Paraneptunicella aestuarii: one gene and its partner. The protein of the gene in region 1 interacts with the protein of each later gene in a pairwise test. Links are inferred from orthologs where the notes say so. Each region holds a gene or a part of one and is shown on either strand. Other genes may lie near its edges. The genes, in order: rep and dnaB.

The links.
Region 2: the proteins of rep (region 1) and dnaB interact in binary tests that used the Escherichia coli proteins (3 or more experiments, as listed by UniProt). The link is inferred for Paraneptunicella aestuarii from one-to-one orthologs.

What each region holds. Positions count from the first base shown.
Region 1 is NZ_CP074570.1:186,529-198,962, reverse strand. The notes cover bases 3,637-6,624. They hold rep (DNA helicase Rep), read right to left. Parts: upstream 6,143-6,624; coding sequence 4,130-6,142; downstream 3,637-4,129. Other genes in these bases: ubiK (ubiquinone biosynthesis accessory factor UbiK), read left to right, coding at 6,336-6,593; KIH87_RS00835 (sensor domain-containing phosphodiesterase), read left to right, coding at 3,637-4,112. Outside these bases: KIH87_RS00845 (peroxidase family protein), read right to left, coding at 1-608; KIH87_RS00840 (c-type cytochrome), read left to right, coding at 933-1,322; more of KIH87_RS00835, read left to right, coding at 1,476-3,636; KIH87_RS00820 (LysE family translocator), read right to left, coding at 6,678-7,304; ilvA (threonine ammonia-lyase, biosynthetic), read right to left, coding at 7,462-9,015; ilvD (dihydroxy-acid dehydratase), read right to left, coding at 9,036-10,841; KIH87_RS00805 (branched-chain amino acid transaminase), read right to left, coding at 11,128-12,057; KIH87_RS00800 (ACT domain-containing protein), read right to left, coding at 12,123-12,395; ilvG (acetolactate synthase 2 catalytic subunit), read right to left, coding at 12,383-12,434. UniProt on the Escherichia coli protein: Rep helicase is a single-stranded (ss)DNA-dependent ATPase involved in DNA replication; it can initiate unwinding at a nick in the DNA. It binds to ssDNA and acts in a progressive fashion along the DNA in the 3' to 5' direction.
Region 2 is NZ_CP074570.1:4,180,486-4,192,739, forward strand. The notes cover bases 3,674-6,481. They hold dnaB (replicative DNA helicase), read right to left. Parts: upstream 5,870-6,481; coding sequence 4,478-5,869; downstream 3,674-4,477. Other genes in these bases: KIH87_RS16270 (secondary thiamine-phosphate synthase enzyme YjbQ), read left to right, coding at 3,674-3,752; KIH87_RS16275 (DUF4919 domain-containing protein), read right to left, coding at 3,777-4,412; KIH87_RS16285 (DUF4097 family beta strand repeat-containing protein), read right to left, coding at 6,037-6,481. Also shown: KIH87_RS16240 (hypothetical protein), read left to right, coding at 1-311; KIH87_RS16245 (hypothetical protein), read left to right, coding at 416-559; KIH87_RS16250 (AraC family transcriptional regulator), read left to right, coding at 753-1,460; KIH87_RS16255 (tRNA-binding protein), read left to right, coding at 1,563-1,901; KIH87_RS16260 (transcriptional repressor), read left to right, coding at 2,000-2,431; KIH87_RS16265 (chemotaxis protein CheX), read left to right, coding at 2,794-3,261; more of KIH87_RS16270, read left to right, coding at 3,333-3,673; more of KIH87_RS16285, read right to left, coding at 6,482-7,008; KIH87_RS16290 (hypothetical protein), read right to left, coding at 7,035-7,562; KIH87_RS16295 (RNA polymerase sigma factor), read right to left, coding at 7,549-8,121; rplI (50S ribosomal protein L9), read right to left, coding at 8,299-8,751; rpsR (30S ribosomal protein S18), read right to left, coding at 8,783-9,010; rpsF (30S ribosomal protein S6), read right to left, coding at 9,035-9,424; KIH87_RS16315 (DMT family transporter), read right to left, coding at 9,642-10,541; KIH87_RS16320 (trans-sulfuration enzyme family protein), read right to left, coding at 10,798-12,254. UniProt on the Escherichia coli protein: The main replicative DNA helicase, it participates in initiation and elongation during chromosome replication. Travels ahead of the DNA replisome, separating dsDNA into templates for DNA synthesis.

The DNA of each region.
Region 1 (12,434 bases):
TTAGAACCCGTTGGCGCACCCGGTCTATCTTTAAGGCTATCAACAACCGCGTTGTGAAAGCGCAAGAAGCCAAGCTGCATTTGAGAAATAACGCGGTTTTCATCATTTCGCGGATCACCAATGATAGCTGTACCCAGCGGGTTACGTGGCAAATCTTTCGCTGCCAGTCTCAGCCATTGCTCATCGGTAAAATTGCCAGCGTAGTCTGCACCGGTTAACAAATATAAGCCGTCTTTGTATAAGTAAGGACTTGCTTCAGGTCCTTCACCATAAACAGAATCCAGATCCAGTGTAGGCGTTCTGACATTATCGACTTTAGAAGGGACATTGTTTGAACTTAGAGATGAACTGTCGTCCAGCGTAATATCGTGATCGATAAACTGGCCAAAAAAGATAAGTCCCAGCTCTACTGTTTTGGATAAATTAGGTAGCCCTCTATCTTCCATCACACCATTGGCCTCACCAATTTTATGTAGCGTAAGTGGGTTGACATAGAGTGGGGGTAATTCTGGCAGAAGCCTCGCGAAGCGACCGGGTTCACTGTCATTAAAACTCTGTAGCAATTCTAGCCCTTTAAAGGGCGCTAAACCATGATAGTGGTTAGCCATATTCCGTGTCCTCTTTAACATTTTTTGAATGTGTTACATGAGAATTTTATTGTTCCCGACACCTGCCGACGAACAACGGACGGCAAATTCTCAACTCCTTACTGTAGATATTTTTGAAAGTTTTGCTGCACGGAAAGATGTTGTTTTTACGAAAAAATGGTAAATATATTTTTACACTTCAAAATATAACGCGAAAGATGGAAAGTAACGACCGTTCAAGATCGCTTATTTTCTGATTAATTTCTTGTTACGGGGCAATAAGGCGTTATAATCTTGCCCCTAAAAATTTAACATATCTACGCGCACCCTCATTTGGAGAGAAATGTGAAAAAATTAGTGTTGATGTTAGTAGCAGCGGGTATTGGTTTAGGTTCAGCATTTGCAGCTGATGATAATCAAGCGATGATTGATCGAATTAAACCAGTTGGACAAGTACATGTTAAAGGTGCGGCGGCGGCAGGTTCTGGTGGCGCACGTACTGGTCAACAAGTTTATCAATCTTCCTGTGTTGGCTGTCACGCTAGTAAAGCACTTGGCGCACCTCTTTCTTTTAGCAAAGCCGAATGGCAACCTCGTATAGATGCTCGTGGTTTAGATAAACTACTAGAGCACGCATTGAAAGGTTTTAATGCAATGCCACCTATGGGTGCTTGTTCAGATTGTAGCGAAGACGAAATTAAAGCTGCGATCGATTATATGCTTGAATATAACTAAGATTTAAGTATTTGAAAGGAATCAATTTAGTAGTAAGAAGTGGATAAACTACGTGATCTTTCACGAAAGGCTACATTTATGTAGCCTTTTTGTTAGTTGTAGTTTATGTATAATGCTGTAGTGGCGATTTTTTGAGTATAACGTTTTTGTAATATGGCAACAGAAATACCTGCTGGAGTACTTTCCGAAGAGGAATTGCGGGAACTTGTTCCACAGTTACAGCAGATCACCGATAAGTACAAACGGAAAGAGCTGATCCAAAAAGCTCTATTCCAAATTTCCGAGTTAGCAAGCTCGGTTAGCGAATTGCCACGCCTGTACTCTGCTCTCCATGAAATTATCGGTGGCTTCATGGACGCCAAAAACTTCTACGTCGCCTTCTATGACGAAGTCTCTGATCTGGTAGATATTGTTTATTTCGTTGATGAGTTTGACGAGCTAACAGTCAATGAAATCCCAGCCTCACAGCTGAAAAAAGGCTTTACCGGGCACGTTCTTACCACTGGTGAACCCCTCTTCCTCACCAAAGAAAATTACGAAGACAAAAAAAGGCAGGTCGGTGCCGCAGACCTGGGTACAACCTCAGTAGACTGGTTAGGCGTACCGTTAAAGCGAGGCAGTAAATGCATCGGTGCGATGGTCGTGCAAAGTTATGACGAATCGGTTCGCTACAGCGAAGAAGATTTGGAAGTGTTGCAATTCGTGTCGCAACACATTGTGACTTCGGTAGACAGAGTTAAAAACCGTGAATTAACTGAGCGAACCATTCGTGAACGCACCAAGCAATTACGACAAATTAACGACGAGTTGCAGGAAGAAATTCAAGAACGCCAAAAGATTGAAGATCTGCAACAGGCACTGTTTGAAATTTCCGAGCTTTCAGCCTCAGTTGATGGCGATATGGAAAACTTCTATGCAAACCTGCACATGATCCTCGCGCGCTTGGTTCATGCTCCAAACTGTTATATTGCAACGCTGGATCAAAATAAGGGAATGCTGAATTTCCCATATTTCTACGACGAAAATAATGCTTCTGCTGAATCCCGGCCTTTAGGACGAGGACTCACCGAATATGTACTTCGACATGGTCGAGCTGAACTTATAGGCCCGGTTCGAGCCACTGAATTGGCCGATGCTGGCGAGCTTGATCGAGATGTAGCCATGCGCATGGAGAAAGAAAGGAATTATTGGGTAGGAACACCTTTAGTTGTAGACGGTGAAGTGTCTGGCGTTGTGGGAATTCAATCCTACGATGACAAATACAAATATCAACCACGAGATTTGGAATTACTGAGATATATCTCCCACCACATTGCGGTAGCGCTGGAACGAAAACATGCTCAAGAATCCATTCAGGCTTATAACCTGCATTTGGCAGAAAAAGTCAAAGAGCGAACCGACGAGCTGCACCGCGCCAATGCCAGCTTGAAAGAACAGATTGAAGAAAGAAAGCACATTGAGCTGAAGCTAATCCACGACGCTCATCACGATACCCTGACAGGATTACCCAACCGGGCACTTTTCACCAGCCGGGTTGAATTAGCCATCGCAAACAAAAAACGCTATCCCAAGAACAAATTCGCCGTCCTGTTTATCGATCTGGATCGCTTCAAGCTGATTAACGACACATTGGGCCATCAAGCAGGTGACAAGTTCCTGATTGAAGTCAGTAAACGTATAGCTCGCTGCATTCGAGGCCACGATCTTTTGGCTCGCTTGGGCGGTGATGAATTCGTTATCTTACTCGACAATTTTGACAACGAGGAAGATGCCGAAGAAGTCGCATCACGCATCCTCGAAGCCATGAGTGAAGCATTCTGTCTGGATAGTACAGAAATGTATTCCGGCGGTAGCATCGGTATTGCCTTTATCGAACCTTGGTATAAAAACGCTGGTGAACTCATTCGGGATGCCGATGCAGCCATGTACCAAGCCAAGTCTATGGGACGTGGTCGTTACGTGATGTTCGACCAGAGTATGCGTGAACGCTTACTGGAAGAACTGGAACTGGAAAATGAGTTCCGACGGACACTGAAAACTCGCAGCTTTGATTGTTATTTCCAGCCCATTGTCGATATGGCGACCAATAAGCCTATTTATCTCGAATGTTATGTTCGCTGGCAACATTCCACTTTGGGTAAAATCAAGCGTGAACAATTCTGGCGTGTAGCAGAACATATTGGCATGACAATGGAAATCGATCGTTTCATGATTGAGCGAGCCTGTCAGATGCTACGTGTATGGAAAGATGCGGGGGGAGAGGAACGTAATCATCGTGTTGCCATTAACTTATCGATCAATCATCTGATCCAGGCGAAGCAAGTCAGCCAACTTGTTGAGCGCATTGTTGATGCTGGCATTGATCCAGAAAAACTGGTGTTAGAAATAGACGAAACACATATCAATCGCAAATCTCAACAGGTGCTTGCAGCAGTTCAGCAGCTGAAAGAAGCTGGCGTGACGCTGGTACTGGACAACTTCGGTAATGGTATGGCTTCGTTAAATTCACTGTGCACCTTCCCGTTCGATTACGTCAAAATAGACAGAAAATTTGTACGTTCACTGCCAGCCAGTATCGAAAACCTGAAAATCATTCAATCTGTACAGCAAATTTCAGAACATTTTGGCTTTGAAGTTATTGCCAACGGTATTGAAAATGACGAGCAATGCAAAGCACTGATAGCGGCTAACTGCCGTTTTGGACAAGGTAAGTTTTTGGCGGAAGCCGAACATCTTCCTGTGGAAAGCGAAGCTTATGATGACGCCGAATTCATCCCTGCATCGGCATAGTTCAGATTAAATAGACTCTAATCTTTCAAAATATTCCTAAGATTAGCGATCCCGATTTCAGCCTTCTTCTGTCGCACTTCCTTACTGTCCTTTTTACGCTTCTGCTCCCAGGACAAATCATCTTGAGGTAATTCATACAGGAAACGACTTGGTTCAGTACGGATCAATTCTCCATACTGGCGGCGTTCTTTGGCGAAACTGAAATACAATTCTCGTTGTGCCCGGGTAATACCGACATAGGCTAAGCGACGCTCTTCTTCGATATTGTCTTCATCGATACTGGCTTGATGCGGAAGCAAGCCTTCTTCCATACCCACCATGAAAACATAAGGGAATTCCAGCCCCTTTGAAGCATGCAAGGTCATCAATTGCACGGCTTCAACATCCTCTTCACTTTCCCCTTTTTCCATCATGTCGCGTAACATCAAGCGGTTGACGACTTCTTGCAAGGTCATGGGCGGATCTAAATCGCTGCCTTCCAACATGCCATTGACCCAGCCAAACAGCGTACTGATGTTTGCCATCGCCATTTCAGCCGCTTTCGGGCTACTACTTGTCTCGTACAGCCATTCTTCGTAACGGCTGGTTTTAATCAAATCACGAATAGCGGCAACAGTATCCCCTCGCTGAGCATTATCAGAAAGCTCAACCATCCAACGCCCAAATTCCTTGACCGCATCTAGCGCTTTTCCACTCAGCACATGGTTAATATGATCTGACAATGCCGCTTCAAACATGGAGCATTCCAAGTGGTGCGCTAATCCGCCGATTTTCTCTAATGTCACACGCCCAATACCGCGACTAGGGGTATTAATCACACGTAACAAGGCGGTATCGTCATCCTGATTCACCAACAATCGCAAATAAGCCATGATGTCTTTCACTTCGGTACGCCCGAAGAATGACATGCCACCGCTGATTTTGTACGGGATCTTGTTTTGCGTCAGCGCTTTTTCAAAGGTGCGAGATTGGTGATTACCACGATAAAGAATCGCATAATCTCCGTAGCTACTACCGTTCATGAACTTATGCGCCAGCAATTCTGCGACCACTCGCTCAACTTCGTGCTCTTCCGATTTACATTCCAGCACTCGAAGTTGCTCACCGTAACCCAGTTCAGAGAAAAGCTTCTTATCAAAAACGTGGGGATTGTTTTCAATCAGAATATTGGCACAGTGCAGGATTCGCCCGGAAGAACGGTAATTCTGCTCTAACTTAATCAAACGTAATGATGGGTAGTGTTCTTTTAACAAAGCCAGGTTTTGCGGACGAGCGCCACGCCAGGAATAGATAGACTGATCATCATCGCCAACCACGGTAAAACGCGCTCTTTCACCCACAAGTAAACGGATAAGCTCATACTGACTGGTATTAGTATCCTGATATTCGTCTACCAGAATATAGCGAATTCGATTCTGCCAACGCTGCCTGACTTCTTCATTGGTTTTAAACAACAATGTGGGCATTAAAATCAGATCATCAAAATCCAGTGCATTATAAGATCTCAAATGCTGCTGATATTTTTCATAGATACTGGCATAGAGCTGCTGCTGAGGATCTCGCGTTTGATTAATGACATGCTGAGGCAGTAACAGATCGTTTTTCCAATTAGAAATTGTGCTTTGCAGAATAGAAATCTGATCTTTATCGTCACCAAATTCATCTCCAGCGAGATCCTTAATCAGATCAACGCTGTCCCTATCATCGAATAACGAAAAACCGGCTTTCAAGCCCAAGGATTTCACTTCTTTTTTGATGATGTTCAAACCCAAGGTATGAAAGGTAGAAACTTTTAGTCCACGCGCTTCCTTCTTACCCATGGTAGCGGCAACACGTTCTTTCATTTCACGCGCAGCTTTATTGGTAAAGGTTACAGCCACAATAGTGCGAGCAGGAACATCACAATTTTGTACAAGATGGGCAATTTTGTTAGTGATAACACGCGTTTTACCACTCCCCGCGCCCGCCAATACCAAGCATGGCCCAGAAATGTAATTCACAGCTTCGTTCTGTTTGGGATTAAGTTTCATAAGACCCCTTTCATTAGGACGCGCGATTTTACCTGTAACTTGCCACAAACAGTAGTGCAATCAATTCAGCTTCAATCAATTTTGTTGAGCCTGGTTTTTTGCTAGACTCTGAAACCAATATCACACGTAAAATTAGTAGCCTTGGAATAGTAGCAATCCGGGCATGGCTCATAAAGATTAAGAGATTTTATCTATGTTGGAACCAAAAAAATTGGAAGAACTGGCGAAACAGGTAGCAGATAGCATTCCTCCGGGCGTTAAAACAATGGCTGAAGGCGTGGAAAGCAAGGTCAAACAAGTTTTACAGTCACAACTAAGCCGTTTGGATTTTGTTAGCCGCGAAGAGTTCGATGTTCAAACCATGGTTTTGCAACGCACCCGAGAGAAACTGGAAGCTTTGGAAGCGCGTGTAGAAGAGTTAGAAAAACAGGTTAACCAGCCTAAAGCCTAACCTACAGATAAAATTGAATTCCGTGCCAACCAATCCAGCTTCGGTTGGCACACATTACATCTTCGATGATGATCCTTAATGCTACTAAGCAGTGCGCTGCATTGTTGCTGTTAATACTCCAGCGCCAATCAATGAAGAAGCGCCGATTCGGTTAAACCAGCGTCGAACACCAGCTCGCTTAATTTTAGTCGCCAGTTTACCGGCAAATAATCCATATAATCCCGCACTAACGATAGACAGTGCCAAAAACGTTCCGCCCAACACTATAACTTGTGTAATGGCCGGATGCTCTGGCTGTATAAATTGAGGTAGAAAGGCCACGAAGAACGCGATGCTCTTGGGGTTTAACATAGTGACCCAAAACGAATGCTGGAATAATTTAAAAGAAGATTCATTATTCTTGCTCACAACATCCGGGTTTACTTCAATGGGAGTCTTCCATAATTTGTAGCCTAAATACAACAGGTACAAAGCACCCAACCATTTGAAAACTAAAAATAATGTGGCTGACGTTGCCATGATAGCGCCTAGCCCAAGTAGTGATAGCGTCATTGCAACAAAATCACCAAGTACCACACCGGCAACCAAAGGCATTACCGAACGATAGCCATTCTGCATTGCCTTACTGACAACCAAAATAATAGTTGGCCCTGGAATCATCAGAATCACCAAGGTCGCCAGTGTAAACGTCACCCAAAGCTCAAAACTCATACTTACTACCTCAACAGCTTTAAGCTCCAGCTAATATTAATTTAACCAGGCTTGTTACTTCTTAACCTTTGCTATTTCGTTTAAAAACTAATTGTTCTTCTAACGAGTGACTTTCTTCTTCCAGAACATCAGTCACTCCCATGTTTATTAAAATCGATTAAAACACACCGTTTAAATCAGATAAGAAGAATTTATACGCAGGGTTATCTGTCTGCTCCTGATAGAGATATCCCGATAATTTTTCCAAATACTGATTAAATTCTTGCTGATCTAAGTCCGGAATATCAAACCCCGCCAATACCAATCCTTGTGCCGCACCATGATTCCGATAATGAAATAGTGTGATATTCCAACGATCGCCCAAGGTTTCCAAAAAGCGCAATAACGCACCGGGTGATTCTGGAAACTCAAAGGAATAGATATGTTCATTCAACAATGTTGGCGGGCGCCCACCAACCATATATCTTACGTGCAGTTTGGCAATTTCATTATTGGACAAGTCAAACCACTGATAACCGTTCGCTTCCAAAGCGTCAGTTAATTGTTTAAATTCACTGAGCCCTTCTCGTAACTTAATGCCCACAAACACGTGCGCATTACGATCACTGGCAAAACGATAATTAAACTCGGTAATGGAACGACCACCCAAAATTTTGCAGAACTTTTTGAACGAGCCTTTTTGCTCCGGGATCTTCACCGCAAAAACCGCTTCTTTTTGCTCACCTAATTCACAACGCTCTGATACATAGCGCAATGTGTGGAAGTTGATATTGGCACCACACAAAATCCCCGCCAGCTTTTTCCCTTTGATGTCGTTTTCACGTACATATTTGCGAATAGCAGCTATCGACAAGGCTCCCGCAGGTTCAGCTATCACACGGGTGTCATCGAAAATGTCTTTAATCGCTGCGCAAATCTCATCGGAATTCACTGTAATCACTTCGTCAACGTACTGCTGACAAAGTCGAAAAGGCTCTTCACCTATGCGTTTTACCGCAACACCATCAGCGAAAATACCAACCGAAGGCAAATCAACAGGCTGCCCGGCTTCCAACGCGGCTTTCAGGCAAGCCGAATCTTCGGCTTCCACAGCAACCACTTTAATATCAGGACGAATGGCTTTGACATAGGTGGCAATGCCAGCGGCCAAACCACCACCACCAACGGCAATAAATAAAATATCCAGATCCGGGTTTTTCTCCAGAATCTCTTTACCAATCGTGCCTTGTCCCGCAATAACATCGTCATTATCAAAAGGCGGGATCATGGTCAGTCCTTGCTCTTTGGCCAGCTCATAAGCCTTGGCATTGGCAGCATCAAAGTTACTGCCAAACAGGACGATTTTGACGTTATCACCACCAAAATTTCGAACCGCTTCCACCTTAATATCCGGCGTGGTTTCCGGCATCACGATAGTCGCCTTAATGCCTTTGCGAGCTGCGGAATAAGCAACGCCTTGAGCATGATTACCCGCAGAAGCTGCAACGACTCCAGCATCTAACTGAGCTTGCGATAGCTGACTAATTCGATTGTAGGCTCCACGTAATTTGAATGATTTAACGGGCTGCTGATCTTCACGTTTCAGCCACACCTCATTGCCCATGCTTTCCGAAAATCGGTTTAGCTTTACGAAGTCGCTATTCACAGCGACATCGTATACCGGCGACCTGAGGATTTTCTGTAAATATTCAAACTCGGTTACATTGCTCATTAATATGCTACCTCAGGGGTCTAACCTTCCAGTTTACTGGTATCTCTTACTGCGCCTTTATCAGCACTGGTCGCCAACAATGCATAAGTTTTCAGAGCCGTTGAAACGGGACGAACCCGAGTAGCAGGCTGCCACGGCTTGTCGCTGTTGTTCATCGCTTCACGGCGCTCAGCCAATTCCTGCTCTGAAAGCATCAAATTAATACTACGATTAGGAATATCAATTTCGATGGGGTCGCCATCTTTAACCAAGGCCAAAGCGCCACCAGAAGCCGCTTCGGGAGAACAATGTCCAATAGACAACCCCGATGTGCCACCAGAGAAGCGTCCATCGGTAATCAAAGCACAAGCTTTACCTAATCCTTTCGATTTCAGGTACGAAGTGGGATACAACATTTCTTGCATTCCCGGGCCACCTTTAGGTCCTTCATAACGGATAATAACGGCGTCGCCCGCTTTCACTTCGTCGTTCAAAATGCCGTTAACGGCATCTTCCTGGCTTTCAAAGACTTTGGCTGAACCATTGAATTTCAGAATGGATTCATCCACCCCAGCCGTTTTAACGATACAACCATTTTCAGCGATGTTACCGAATAGCACGGCCAATCCACCGTCTTGGCTATAGGCAAATTCTTTACTGCGAATACAACCATTTTCACGGTCGATATCGGCACTGTCGTAACGGCAATCCTGGCTGAATGCCTGTGTGGTACGAATTCCTGCAGGCCCAGCTTGAAAAAATGTACGCGCACCGTCATTTGAATTTTCAAGTACATCCCAATCAGTAAGCACCTTCTTTAATGAACTTCCAAGAACATGGTTCGTGTCCGAATGCAGTAATCCAGCTTTGTCTAATTCATTCAGGATGCCAATAACCCCCCCCGCACGATGTACATCTTCCATATGGTATTTGTTGGTCGACGGTGCCACTTTACATAAATGAGGCACTTTGCGAGAAAGGCGATCAATGTCTTGCATAGTGAATGGCACTTCGCCTTCAGCGGCAGCGGCTAGCAAATGTAGAACTGTGTTGGTCGATCCACCCATAGCAATATCCAGGCTCATGGCATTTTCAAACGCTTTGAAATTAGCAATATTGCGTGGCAAAACACTATCGTCTTCCTGTTCGTAATAGCGCTTACACAGCTCAACAATTTGCTCGCCCGCTTTTAAGAACAACTTTTCTCTATCAGCATGAGTGGCAACAAGAGAGCCATTTCCAGGAAGAGACAAACCTAACGCTTCGGTTAAGCAGTTCATGGAATTCGCTGTGAACATGCCAGAACAGGAACCACAGGTTGGGCATGCAGATCGCTCAATTTGATCGGCATCTTCCTGACTGACTGAACTGTCGGCAGCGGCAACCATGGCATCAACCAAATCGAGCTTGATGATCTGGTCGGAAAGCTTGGTTTTACCGGCTTCCATTGGCCCACCCGAGACAAAAATCACCGGAATATTTAAACGCATGGAAGCCATTAGCATTCCCGGTGTGATCTTGTCGCAGTTAGAGATACATACGATAGCGTCAGCACAATGCGCATTCACCATGTATTCAACCGAATCCGCAATCAGTTCACGAGAAGGCAAGCTATATAACATACCGCTATGACCCATCGCGATGCCATCATCCACTGCGATAGTATTGAATTCTTTTGCGATACCACCGGCCTTTTCGATCTGCCTTGCAACCAGTTGCCCCATGTCTTTTAAATGCACATGACCAGGAACAAATTGGGTAAAGGAGTTGGCTACAGCAATGATGGGCTTGCCAAAATCATTATCAGTTACACCCGTTGCACGCCATAAAGCACGAGCACCAGCCATGTTTCGACCATGAGTAGTAGTAGCTGATCGGAGTTTTCTTGCCACTGTAGTACACCTTTAATAAATAATTGTTAGTAGCCATACGGCTAGAAGAACAATAATTCTAAAAGCCGTACTGTTTTAATTGTGAATTGGACTTAGTTACTGCAACTGTGCATTTGAGCGCACGAGGAAGCACAACAGCACAGTCAAGAAGAGTATCTTTTCTGTGCTGCCAATAAGCCTTTAATGAGGTAAATATAGAATAGAGCAAGTGCGAACACTCAATAATAGAGTCTCAACCCTTTCATTCTACAGGCGTTAACCAACCCCATTTATCTTCGGTTTTACCGTTGAACAAGCCAAAGAATGTGCTTTGTACTTGCTCTGTGATCTTGCCGCGTTTACCAGAGCCAACTTTAATGCCGTCAACACTGCGTACTGGTGTTACTTCTGCGGCTGTACCACACATGAAGATTTCATCAGCCAGATATAGAGCTTCTCTTGGAATATTCTCTTCTCTGATTTCCAATCCCATGTCTTTCATTAGTGTGATACAGGTATCACGAGTAATACCTGGCAAAATCGCCGCTGTTTTTGGTGTTGTTGATACCACACCGTTACGGATAATAAACAGGTTCTCGCCAGCACCTTCGCTCACGTAGCCATTTACATCCAAAGCAATACCTTCACCATAACCATGGCGACGCGCTTCCATAGAAATTAATTGAGAAGACAGGTAGTTACCACCTGCTTTAGCGCCTGTTGGCATAGTGTTGGCAGCCAGGCGATTCCAGGAAGAAACACCTGCATCAACGCCGTTTTCCAACGCTTCTGCACCTAAATAAGCGCCCCATGGGAATGCAGCAATTGCCAAATCAGTTTCAGTGCCAAAAGGAACTTGTAAACCCATACCAATATCGCCGTAGTAAGCGATTGGGCGGATATAAGCAGATTCCAGTTTGTTACTACGAATAATTTCTTTAGTAGCGTCGTTAATTTGCTCCAACGTGTATGGAATGGTCATGCGATAAATCTTCGCAGAATCCAATAAACGTCGGTTATGTTCATCCAGACGAAATACACATGTACCTCTGTCAGGCGTGTTGTAGGCGCGAATGCCTTCAAATACTGATGAACCGTAGTGAATCGCGTGAGTCATGACGTGCACAGTCGCCTTTTCCCAAGGAATGATTTCACCGTTAAACCAAATTAAGTCAGCGAGTTTCTTAGCCATTTTTGTTCCTATTTTATACCGCCTGGCAACACAACAACTCGCAATGAGATGTTCTAAAAATCGCGTTAAGCTGTTTGGAAAGCTTTTTGTTGTGTTGTTTCTTCTGGTTGTGCCAGGTTCAAATTAATAATGCGCGCCAGATCATACAACTTATTTAGCTGATTGGTTAGTTTGCTAACAGGTTGCATACCATCAATTGTGATCAAGACTGTCAACATATCCATCCCATCGGGGATAACTTGTAGACTGATCAGATTATAACCGCGATAGCGGATAATTTGTAAAACACGTTCTAGTATTGCTGGTTTGTTGTATACCTCTAGTTTCAAGCTGTGCATGATGGTTGCTCCCACATTTTGTGATTTGCTGTATTTGGC
Region 2 (12,254 bases), 4.0 Mb from region 1 along the record:
TACTTATTACAAATTCCATGCTAGTCAGGAAACTGATCTGGATGCGAGAACTCTGGACTAAGCGTCATTTTCCAGGAAAGGCTCGTTCACTTGATATGGATTATTATATTTACGAACTCTGCAAGGTTTACATCTGGGTTAATATAGCCATGGTATTGGAATACATGGTTAGGCACATACTCCTTAAGAAACAAATCCTGTACGTTTATTATTCTTTTCCCTATGTCGTTCACAGCATAACAGTGGTGACATTGTTGTTACTGGTGGATCAGAGTATTAAAAGTATCAATGCCAGAATGATTAAAGTTTAATCTATTCAATTCAATCTCAACCCTTCATAATTTCTCTGTGGATTGCATTCCATAATGTGGATTTAGACCCACTCATATTCATTTGTAACCGAAGAGAGGAAATTATGAAAAAAGCTGTAATCACCGCATTATTGGTTTCTACGTTAACGTTATCAAACGCCGCAATGGCAACAGGTGGAGCACTAGGTGGTGACCCTGAAAACAACTGTACAACCGTCTGGTATGAATTGATATTTAATTGGTTCTAAACAGAAAAAACCAGCTAATAGCAAAAACAAATTCTTACGGTGAGAGTGCTTCAGCCTCTCGCCTGTTTTTCTGCAACTCAAAAACATCCAACTCGCATCCATTGCTAAACACTCCTTATGCCCTACTATTAATGGGTATCACAAGCGTGCTGAATATACACATTACTGAACACGACCATCACATCAGGCTAAAATGAAACACTTTTCTATTCGTTCATACACAAAACGACTAAGCAGCCACATTCACAACTACCATCAATTGGTTTTTCCAATATATGGCACCATTGATATGACAGTGAATAATTTTCACGGAAGTGTAAATATTGGCGAGTGTATAGTTATTCAAGCGAATCAACGGCATGGTTTTAAGGCTCATCACGAAGCCAGATTTATTGTCGTCGATACTCCCACACTACCGGAAAATATTCTGGAGCTTAATCCCCCCAAATTCCGCATTTCTTCAACCTTGCTACGATTTATCCAATTTATAGAGGAACAGCTAACTCAACCCATTCCTGATCAATTACAACACAGCATGTACCAGCTATTTGAACAACTCCTCACGCAGCAGGCCACACATGCAAAAATTGATAAACGCATCGAAAATGCCCTGAACATCATTCATAAAAACCTATCTATTCCTCATAGCATTAATGATTTATCTCGTCAGGTTCATCTAAGTCAAACTCAATTTAAAGTGCTGTTTAAAGAGCACATAGGCACAACTTGCCACCAATATTTAACTCAATGTCGAATGGAAAAAGCCAAAGCCCTGCTTACCAATACTGATACGCCCGTGAATCTCATTGCAGAACAGGTAGGTTACACCTCCCCTTCCAGCTTTAGCCGGCAATATAAGGCATTCTTTGGACATCCACCCAAACGGCATAGTCAAAATTAGCATGTCCGTCTTTTCCGCTCAGTAAAGCGCCTCTTCCGCACACAAAGAAAATAAAAGCTCATTATTATTATCGCTTCCTTTATCAATATATGGCGTATTTGCATGAACAACTTAAGTTGGGATGATTTCCAGAAAGTAGAATTAAGAGTGGGTACTATTATTACTGCCGAACCCTTTCCTGAAGCCAGAAATCCGGCTTATAAGCTCACTATTGACTTCGGAACCGACATTGGCATCAAAAAATCCAGTGCTCAAATAACCCGAGTTTACTCATTGGAAGAATTACCAGGTAAGCAAATCATTGCCGTAGTTAATTTTCCGAAAAAACAAATCGGCCCCTTCATGTCAGAATGCCTGGTAACCGGGTTTTATCGTAACGATAGAGAGGTAGTTCTCGCGGTTCCAGACACAAAGGTTCCCAATGGTTGTAAACTCGCCTAAATCTAACCCAATACTTACAAATCTATTCATTATTACAATAGACACATCACCGCCATGCTATGTTAGACTTGTCGCCATACCAGTGACTAAAGTAACTCATGGATCAACAAGTATTAATTAAAAAAGCTCGTCATTTCTGTGAATCGAAAGGTGTACGATTTACAGCCTTACGAGAAAAGGTATACAGCATTCTTTTAAGTCATCAGAATGCTGTCGGCGCCTATGATTTGCTGGATGAACTAAAGAAAACAGAAGACTCAGCAAAACCAGCCACAGTATATCGAGCTTTAGAATTCCTTTTGGAATTAGGTATGATCCACCGACTCGAATCGAATAATGCGTTTATCGCCTGTCACCATTTTGGTTGCAGCCATCCGGTACAATTCCTGATTTGTGATACATGCGGAAATGTTCAGGAAATTCAATCTGACGGATTACAAGACAAGCTTGAAAAACAAGCGCAGTCGGTTGGGTTTCGAGTCACCAGACAAACAATTGAAGCTCACGGAGTGTGCTCTCATTGTCAGTGATGTAGTCAGAACATCAAAATAGATGGCATTTGATGGCAATATTCTCAATGTGTCGATATTCTGACTCATCAATGGCACATAATGTGCTTTAATTAAAAGACCAAGATTGAAATCAGAAAGTACCAATAGCGTTAAACCCAGAACGATAAAAATGCGGGATGTTTGCTTTCTCGCTCTATACATAAAGTTTTAACGCTTGAATATGATTTCAAATTACACATTTACTTGTGAATGAAATATTTTTACCATTCACATAAGTTAAAACAACTTGATAGTTCAGAACATCTCAGCAGTATGATTAGCTTTTTGAATACAACTTGTTTCCTTATTGAGACTGACTAGCAACGGAAAAAACGACCAATATGAATGCAGAATTTATCAATCCTTTTATAGCGGCATTTAAAAACGTACTGGAAACAATGGCGATGATGACCCTCACCGCTGAAGCTCCAAAGAAAAAGGAAGACGATCTGGCTTGCGGTGATGTCACCGGTTTGCTAGGTATGACAGGCCCCCAACTCAAAGGCTCATTCTCCATTACCTTTGAGGCTCCACTGGCACTAGATATCATGAGCAAGATGTTGGGAGAGAAGCCCACTACAATTAACGCTGAGGTGATTGATTTGGTCGGTGAACTGACCAATATGGTGGCTGGTGGTGCCAAAAATACACTAGGAGAAAGCGGATTTGATTTCGGTATGGCGACCCCCGTTGTAGTAAGCGGTAAAAATCACACAATTTCACATCGAGTAGATGGCCCTAAGCTCATTCTTCCTTTCAAGGGGGAAGCTGGTCGTGCATTTATCGAAATTTGTTTCGAAAAAGCTTAAACCTTAAGTTTTGCCATTAAAGGAACGCATTGCAGTCGCGTTCCCGTTGACGTACTCAAGAGCTTTAATGCATGTGGATCCAACGAACCATTCAACTGAATGAAAAATCACGAGGCTTTCATCTCATCACTCGTGAAATTCAGCAACAGTTACCTGAGTTACACTCCGTACAGGTAGGTTTGTTGCACCTTTTCATTCAACACACCAGCGCCAGTCTCACTATAAATGAAAATGCCGACCCCACAGTGCGTAGTGATATGGAAGCACATATAAACAGAATGGTTCCCGAGAATGCTCCCTATTACAAGCATACTTACGAAGGGGCAGATGATATGCCCGCTCATATTAAAGCAAGCCTGCTAGGAAATAGCGTGAGTATCCCAATATCCAATGGGGAGATGGCATTGGGAACCTGGCAAGGTATTTATTTAGGGGAACATCGAGATTACGGTGGTAAACGTCGTATTTTAGCCACCATTCAGGGTCAATAGCAGCTATATCTGTTCAGAATAAAATTATAGGTCGCCGTAGCCTTTTTCCAACTGAATGGAAATATCAAAGTAGAGATCAAATTCTTCTTCAATCTCCGATTCCATCACCGTCATCACATCGTAGGGCTTGCCTTTATGAAACCTGAGCCCCTGCTCTTTTACTTCCAACCCTAACATGCCAAGAAAGGTTTTTAGTTCTCCGATACTGATTGTCGTATAAGCTGATTCGAAAGTACGTCCATTACCGCCACTAGAAATAGAAGAGAACAAGCCATTTAACACGTACTGGTGATAGTTGGCGCGCTCTTCATTATGAAGCTCCAAATGGCACACCATCGCCAAATAGTGTCCATCCATGCTGATATAAGCCGTACTCAATATCTTGTCAGCCTGATTCACACATCCCTGGTAATCCTTTTCATCAAAGCGAGCAAACGCTTCCTCTATCACACTTTGGGAAACGACACCGTATGGGTCATAGTGAATCGTATCGGTATAAGCCATACGAAGACCGAGAAAATCGGCGTCGGGAGACTGACTCTTGATATTTTCCAATAACATCTGATATTTAAGCTGATACTGAACCTGTAAGCGCTCACTTGTCGTTTGACATCCAAACAGGGACAATATTGCCAGGACACTGAGAAAAACCTGTTTCATCAGGTAGTTACCTCGCAGAAAAATCTGCAAATAATCAATAAACGACTAACACACCGCTATACTGGCTAGTAATCATCCATCATAGCGGGTGCAGCATAATTATCAAATCGGGAAAATTTCCCCTGGAAAGTCAGGCGCACTGTACCAATAGGGCCGTTACGCTGCTTACCGATAATAACCTCGGCTACGCCTTTGTCGGGAGAATTTTCGTTATAAACTTCATCACGGTAAATGAACATGATCAAGTCGGCGTCCTGCTCGATAGAACCTGATTCACGCAAATCTGAGTTTACCGGGCGTTTATCCGCACGTTGTTCCAAACTACGGTTAAGCTGTGACAACGCCACCACAGGCACTTCCAATTCTTTTGCCAACGCTTTAAGAGAGCGGGAAATCTCGGCAATTTCCAAGGTTCTGTTATCAGAAAATTGTGGCGCTCGCATTAGCTGCAAATAGTCCACCATGATCAAACTAATACCACCATGATCTCTGGCAATCTTACGAGCTCTGGTGCGCACATCCATGGGCGTCAAACCCGAGGAATCATCAATAAAGAGGTTATTCTTTTCCGCCATAAGCTTCATGGCATCCGATAATTTCACCCAATCTTCATCGTTCAATTGTGCTGTACGAACACTGGTTTGGTTTACCCTGCCAACAGAAGCCAACATCCTCATCATAATCTGCTCAGAGGGCATCTCAAGGCTGAATACCAACACAGGTTTATCCTGCGTCAACATAGCATTTTCACACAAGTTCATGGCAAATGTGGTTTTACCCATTGAAGGACGTGCTGCCACGATAATTAGATCCGAGCGCTGCAAGCCACTGGTCTTCTTATCCAAGTCGACATAACCCGTCGAAACCCCGGTGATCTCGCTTCCCGCTTTCGCTAACGAGTCAATACGGTCGATGGTCGCACCAAGAATCTGTTTTAAGGGCTGAGGGCCTTCACTTTGAGTGGTTCGCTTTTCTGCAATTTCAAATACTTTGCTTTCAGCCAGATCCAGAATGTCACTACTGGCTCGCCCTTCTGGGTTAAAACTGGCTTCTGAGATTTCATTCGCCGCGCCAATTAACTCGCGACGAATGGCCTGTTCTTTAATGATTTCAGCATACGCCACAACGTTTGCGGCACTGGGAGTATTTTTAGCCAACTCACCAAGGTAGGCAAAGCCACCCGCTTCGACAAGCTGCTCATGATGTTCCAAATCTTCCGATACCGTAACCAGGTCTACAGGTTGGTTACGCTCTAATAATCGAATGATAGAACGATAGATGTATTGGTGAGAACGGTTGTAAAAATCAACGTCAATTAATACGTCGGTTACCTTATCCCATGAATCTGGAGCAATCAGCATACTTCCCAACACCGATTGCTCGGCTTCAATAGAATGGGGGGGAATTTTTAGCTTTGCGACCTTGGATTCAGGATCTTTGGCTGGCACACCTTTCACGTTACTAATCTCGTCAACTTACCTCAACGTTTCATTATCCTAGAATACACTCTCCTTAGCCAGTTTTCCTTAAAAGCATTTAAAAAAAAGTGCATCACTAAAAAACCGCTGCCATCCTTGGCTTTGCTCTATTATTATTCTAAACAATATATTTATTATTCAAAAGGTTAGTCTATTTTTTTAAGTAGCACCTTACCACTCACTGTTGAAACAGAAACCTCAGCTTCTCCCTCTCCAGTAGTGAAATTTAACCATCTGCCGGGACCATAGCGATCACGTTGCTGCTCATCTTTAGTGATCTCATTTACAATACGTCCCCCCGCATGCGCTTCCACTTTGAATCGAGCAGAAACATCCCGAGGTACAGCTAATTGGATTTTGCCACCGACACTGCTCACTTCTATATCCGCGTCTTTTACCGGTGCAAACTGAGCTTCCACCTGACCATTCACCGTAGAAATTTCAAGTCGATCAATTCTATCCAGCTTTAAATCAATGTGGCCATTAACAGTTTCGACGCTCACTTCTTTGCTCTTAATATCAGAGGCAATATGCCCATTAACCGCACTAAAGTGGGCTTCGCGAGCCTCAGATTGCTTGTCATCAATGCTGCCGTTTACCGTTTCAATTCGAACATCGCCATTTAGCTGCTTGCTAGACACATCTCCATTCACAGACTCAATCCGAATTTTACCTTGCGCATCGCTCAGGTTAATTTTGCCATTAACCGTTTCAACCCCAACGCCAGAATGTAATTTATCCAAGGTCACATTGGCATTCACACTGGTATAACTTACAGGCCCATTACGTGGTACGAAAATCTCCAAATCATCACCACCGCCATTACGCGATTGGCGATTGTTTCGAGGCATTTCAACTTTAATTTCAATACCTGAGTCAGTGCGTCGAAAAACAAACTCCTCAGCGTTATCATCCAGCTCACCTTTTACCTGTATCAACTCCTTATCCCAACCGGTGATTTTAGCCTTACCATTGAGGTGCTCAATCTCGATAAAGTCGCCAGCTTTCGCTTCCAAAGTGGCATCCACTTTTTCTCCACTAAGCGCACTAAAGCTGAACATTGATAAAGCGCTAAGAAAAAAGAAGCTGGGAAAAATACTATTATTCATACGATTCATTCTGTCTCTCCTGATCCTGACAACAGTTATATCTGCTGCCATTTCGGCTCATAAACGGTTTCAATTAATGAGATTTGTTGCTGGTGCACCTGTTGCAACATTTTTAACAAGGCCATGTTATTCGGGTCGTTTTGCAAAGCGAGTTTGATAGCTTTAGCGGCATCATCCAGCTCTTGAAGCTGTTCCTGCCAATTATTGGTCACTGCGCTCTGCCCTTCATAGCTGGCTAATAAAGCCTGCTTTTGCTGTTGATGCTGTTCTTCCAACATCTGAACTAATTGCTCAGACGTAGGGTAATTACTTGTTTCAGGTACATTTGAATAATTTGCCCACATCAGTACCGCAACAAATACCACACTAGCAGCCATCGCAAAGGCAAACATAGGCTGACGAATGCTGGAAAACCATCTTCTATCATCTTCATATCTAGAAGAAACCTGCGTCGATGACTCAGTAATCGCAATATCAATGCCTGTCCATAAATCGCGCTCAGGCTCAATGCTGTTAGGCATTTCATTAATTCGTTGCTGCAAATCCTGCTCAAACTTCTTCATCTGCATACCCCATCCAGGATTTAATTAATTGCTTGGCGCGGTGAAACTGCGCCTTACTGGAGCCCACGGCAATATTCATCATGTCGGCAATCTCTTCATGGCGATATCCTTCCAGTGCATGTAACACAAATACTATGCGGGCTCGCTCTGGTAATCGGGAAACGTACTGTTCTAAATCCACCTCATCACAAGAGCCTTGTTCGGGGCTCATGTCAGCTTCACTGTCTTCCAGATTAAACAAATTCTGCCAAAAGCTCTTTTGTGAACGTAAATATGAAATGGTCACATTCGAGGCCACACTGTGCAGCCAGGTTTTAAATTGGCTCTCACCTCGGTAATTCCCCAATTTTTTCCACACCTGGATAAACACTTCCTGTGTAGCTTCTTCCGCCATAGCTTGCTGCCCGGTTAGCCTCAAGCACAACGCATAAACCCTACCCACATGCATTTTATAAAGCTCATGGAAAGCCTTGCGATCACCTTGCCTACTTGCCTCAATCAAATGATTAATCTGTGGCAACGGCACGATATTGTCGTGGGATGTTTTTGCTACTGCCAAACCAATGTTCCGATGTTTATGTTATTCGCCAATACACAATGGGATTTAATATTTGAAAGGTTAGTCGCCAATCAATTCAGAAAGGTTTAAATGAAAAATAAAAAAATAATGGCCTAAAACGAAAAAAGCACCAACTCTTACGAGTTGATGCTTTTTGAAATCCGAAGTAAAAAGCAATTAAGCTTCTTTGATCACAACCACTTTGATTGGAGCAAATACTTCTGAATGTAATTGCAAGTCGATTTCGTACTCACCAACATCACGGATAGTACCGTGTGGCATACGCACTTCAGACTTGGCAACCGCAACGCCAGCAGCTGTAACAGCTTCGGCGATATCGCGAGTACCAACAGAACCGAACAATTTGCCTTCGTCACCTGCTGGAGAAGCAATAGTTACTTCGCCCAGGCTAGCAATTTGCTCAGCTTTTGCTTTAGCGTTTGCCAATACATCAGCAATTTTCGCTTCAAGCTCTGCACGACGTTGCTCGAATTTTTCAACGTTATCTTTAGTTGCAGGAACAGCTTTACCTTGTGGGAACAAGAAGTTACGTGCGTAACCTGCTTTAACTGTTACTGTGTCGCCCAAACCGCCCAAGTTGGCAATTTTGTCTAGTAGAATGATATTCATCTTGCTACCTCGTTAAATTCGCCAATGACGATTACTTGTGAGAATCAGTATAAGGCAACAAAGCCAAGAAGCGAGCACGCTTGATAGCCGTTGACAACTGACGTTGATATTTAGCACTAGTACCAGTGATACGGCTAGGTACGATTTTGCCATTCTCAGTGACATAGTTTTTCAACAAACCGATGTCTTTGTAATCGATCTCTTGCACGCCTTCAGCAGTGAAGCGGCAGAATTTACGACGTCTGAAATAGTTAGACATTTTTTATTTCCTCTATCCTAATTCTTATGCTTCGTCAGATGCGGCTTCAAAAGACGCGTCATCTCGTTTAGCAGGTCTTTCACGATGCTCAGGCTTGTTATCATTAGCCATTGGTGATGGCTCAGTAACAGCATTTTTAGTACGCATAATCATGTTACGCAGCACTACATCGTTGAAACGGAAAGCAGTTTCCAGCTCATCGACCGCTTCAGAAGTAGCTTCTGCATTGATCAATACATAGTGAGCTTTGTGCAGCTTCTCGATAGGATAGGCTAGTTGACGACGGCCCCAATCTTCCAAACGGTGAATTTTGCCACCATCGGCAGTCAGGATACCTGTATATCTTTCGATCATACCAGGTACTTGTTCACTCTGATCAGGGTGAACCATAAATACGATTTCGTAATGACGCATTGTAAGCTCCTTACGGTTAGTGCCTTGTATAGCTCAGCCACACTATGTGAAGGCAAGGAACGGTTGAATGTCGGCTGATTTAAGGGCGCGAAGTATACGTTAAGTTCTGCTTAAAACACAAGCATTAATTCATCAACACCAAGCCTTGGGCATAAGCGTGGAACGTCACGGAATTCTTAAAGCTTCATATTACGAATAGAGAATTACGAATAGAGAACTAAAACATTGCCTGAACTTTGATGAAAAAATCCTGCCCCAACAAGATCATGACTCCTGCAACGGCAACACCTGACCACAACAAAGCCCGTTTAGGTATAGATTCCCCCATCACTCGCGCCACGAGCAACGACAACAATACGCTGGTGGCGAAAAGCGTTTGTACTACTGCCGCAGGCGTATGAGCAAAAGACAGCATCTGCAAGTACATCGCCGCCAACGTGCCCACAAAACTTGCAGCCACCAGCAAACTCCAGGCTTGAGAAGGATTAGTAGTTACAGGCAGCCAGGGCTTCTTACGCCAAACCAGCAGCAACATAACTATCATCAAACCACCTACCAATCGAATCAATGAGGCATCGGCCGGTGTGGCTTCTCCAGCGGTTAAAATATCGCGACTGATCACAGCGCCAACCGATTGACAAACTGCTGCACCGCCAGCAAACCAATAACCCGATGGTTGAACCTGCTCATATTGGCTCCGCTTGTTCTGCTTCACAATCATATCGACAGAAAACAGTACGACCGCAGCGCCTAACCATTGTTGCCAGGTTAACCATTCAGAAATCCACGCCATTGCCAACAAGGCAGTAAACACTGGCGCAAAGGTTTCAGCGATCAATACCGATTGGCTATCGCCAATTCGTCGCAGTGCAGCAAAAAAGAAGGTATCACCAATACCAATGCCAATAATGCCGCTTAATAGCAGCCAGAAGATTTGGTTTTGAGTTAACGACAAGGGAGCAGGATCTAACCAGCTAAATATCACTAATCCAATAATCGCCACCACGCCTTTCCATAAGTTCAACGACAACGCTGAAAAGTGACTCCCTAAAATCCTGAACATACGCGCTGCCACCGCCCAACACAGCGCTGTTAATAATGCGGCTACTTCTCCAATCAAGCTAACCTGAACCTTACTGCAAGATAAAAACGAAGCGGGATAATAGCAGGATGTTTCGAGGATAAAAATCAGGCTCTTATTCTTTGCTGAAATTTGATAAGAGCCCGTGTTTAACAAGTCAGCCACAGAAATTTAATCGCAGACTCGCGCTCTCTTTATTTAAGAAAGAAATCCATTGAAGCTCCACAGCCGCTTCCTTGCGGCTGAAGGTCTGCTAAAAACTTCGGTGCTGGCTATTTAGATGTAAAGCCTGTTATGCACCCACAACATGATCAGAGGTAAAACGCCCATCCAACAGCTCACGCGTGCTTGCCACACTATGATAATGCTGCTGACACATGCGATTAGCCGTTTCCAGATACAACTCATCCACCTGTTCTGGCGACATAAAACCATCACTAAACCCAGGCAAAACCGGGTCGATATGCAAACGCACCACATTAATAAAGTGCGCAATCAACTCCTTGATGTTTTCGGTTCCCACCGCAATACGCATGGTTGTCAGGTAAATACCTGCATCTCGTTGCTCAGCTTGCCCCATTTCAGAGTGTGACGTTAACGCTGGGCACAGAATAATGGTGTTGTTCTGACCAATGCTCACCTGATGGCTAAACGCCGGTTCCAACGCATCAAAGAAACGCACAAATGTATCGCGCTCTAATCCGGCCTTTTCCATATCAACGGTAAATAGCGCACAAGGCCAACCGTGGCGCATCAGCTTCTTACGGATATTGGCATTCGGATGACTATTAATACTATGGCAATGCACATTCATCGCCGGATGCGAGAACAAGAACTCACTCAACACCTGAGTATTAATACTCTTGCTCAAAATACGTTGTTCAAGAGTTTTCATGCCCGTCAACACGTCAAAAGCTTTCTCTGAATCCAGAAACGCGCCTTTGATGTAATACACATCCCAGAACATGGTTTTGCTCCAGTCATAACCTTTTTCGCACTGGCCTTTGGCCTGGAACATACGCCAGGTTTCTGCGATCACCACACCCGCCGTTGTGGCACCACTACCGCAGATATCCTTGGTATAGCTGTGTACCACATAATCCGGACGCTCACGCTTATCGGAACGTTGCAGAGGCTGGTTCAAAACCGGCGTTGCCAAGGTAGAATCCAGCATCACCACATGGCCGTCTTTGTGCGCAACACGACAAATTCCCGGCACATCCAAAACGTAACCATGCGGGTTACAAGGTGACTCAATGTACACATGCAGTTGCTTGTTTTGCAGACGCTTCTGATGCTTCAACTTCACTTCTTGCATAAATCTGGCAAATTCAGCTTCTTCATAGCCATCAAACCATTCAATTTGAATATCCAGACGGTTTTCACGAGCGAAGAAATCATGCAACAACTGATACACGCCGCCATAGACATTGCGCGACACAATCAACACATCGCCATGTCCAAGCACATTCGACAGCATGGCATCAATCGCCGCCATACCCGAGTTAAAGTTCCACGCCAAATAATCCGCAGCAAAAGGGCCCGCTTCCAACTCAACAATCGCGTTCGCCAGAGAAATATTGGTCGGGTTCAATAAACGGGAATAAATCTGGTGTGTGGCTTCTTTGCCCTGAAAAGCATCATCAACCCACTCGGTACAGGCATAGACATAAGTTGCAGTACGCACCACAACCGGTGTTGCAGAGAAAAGCGCCGTGACATTGTCAAATAAAGGATAGTGAGACTTTG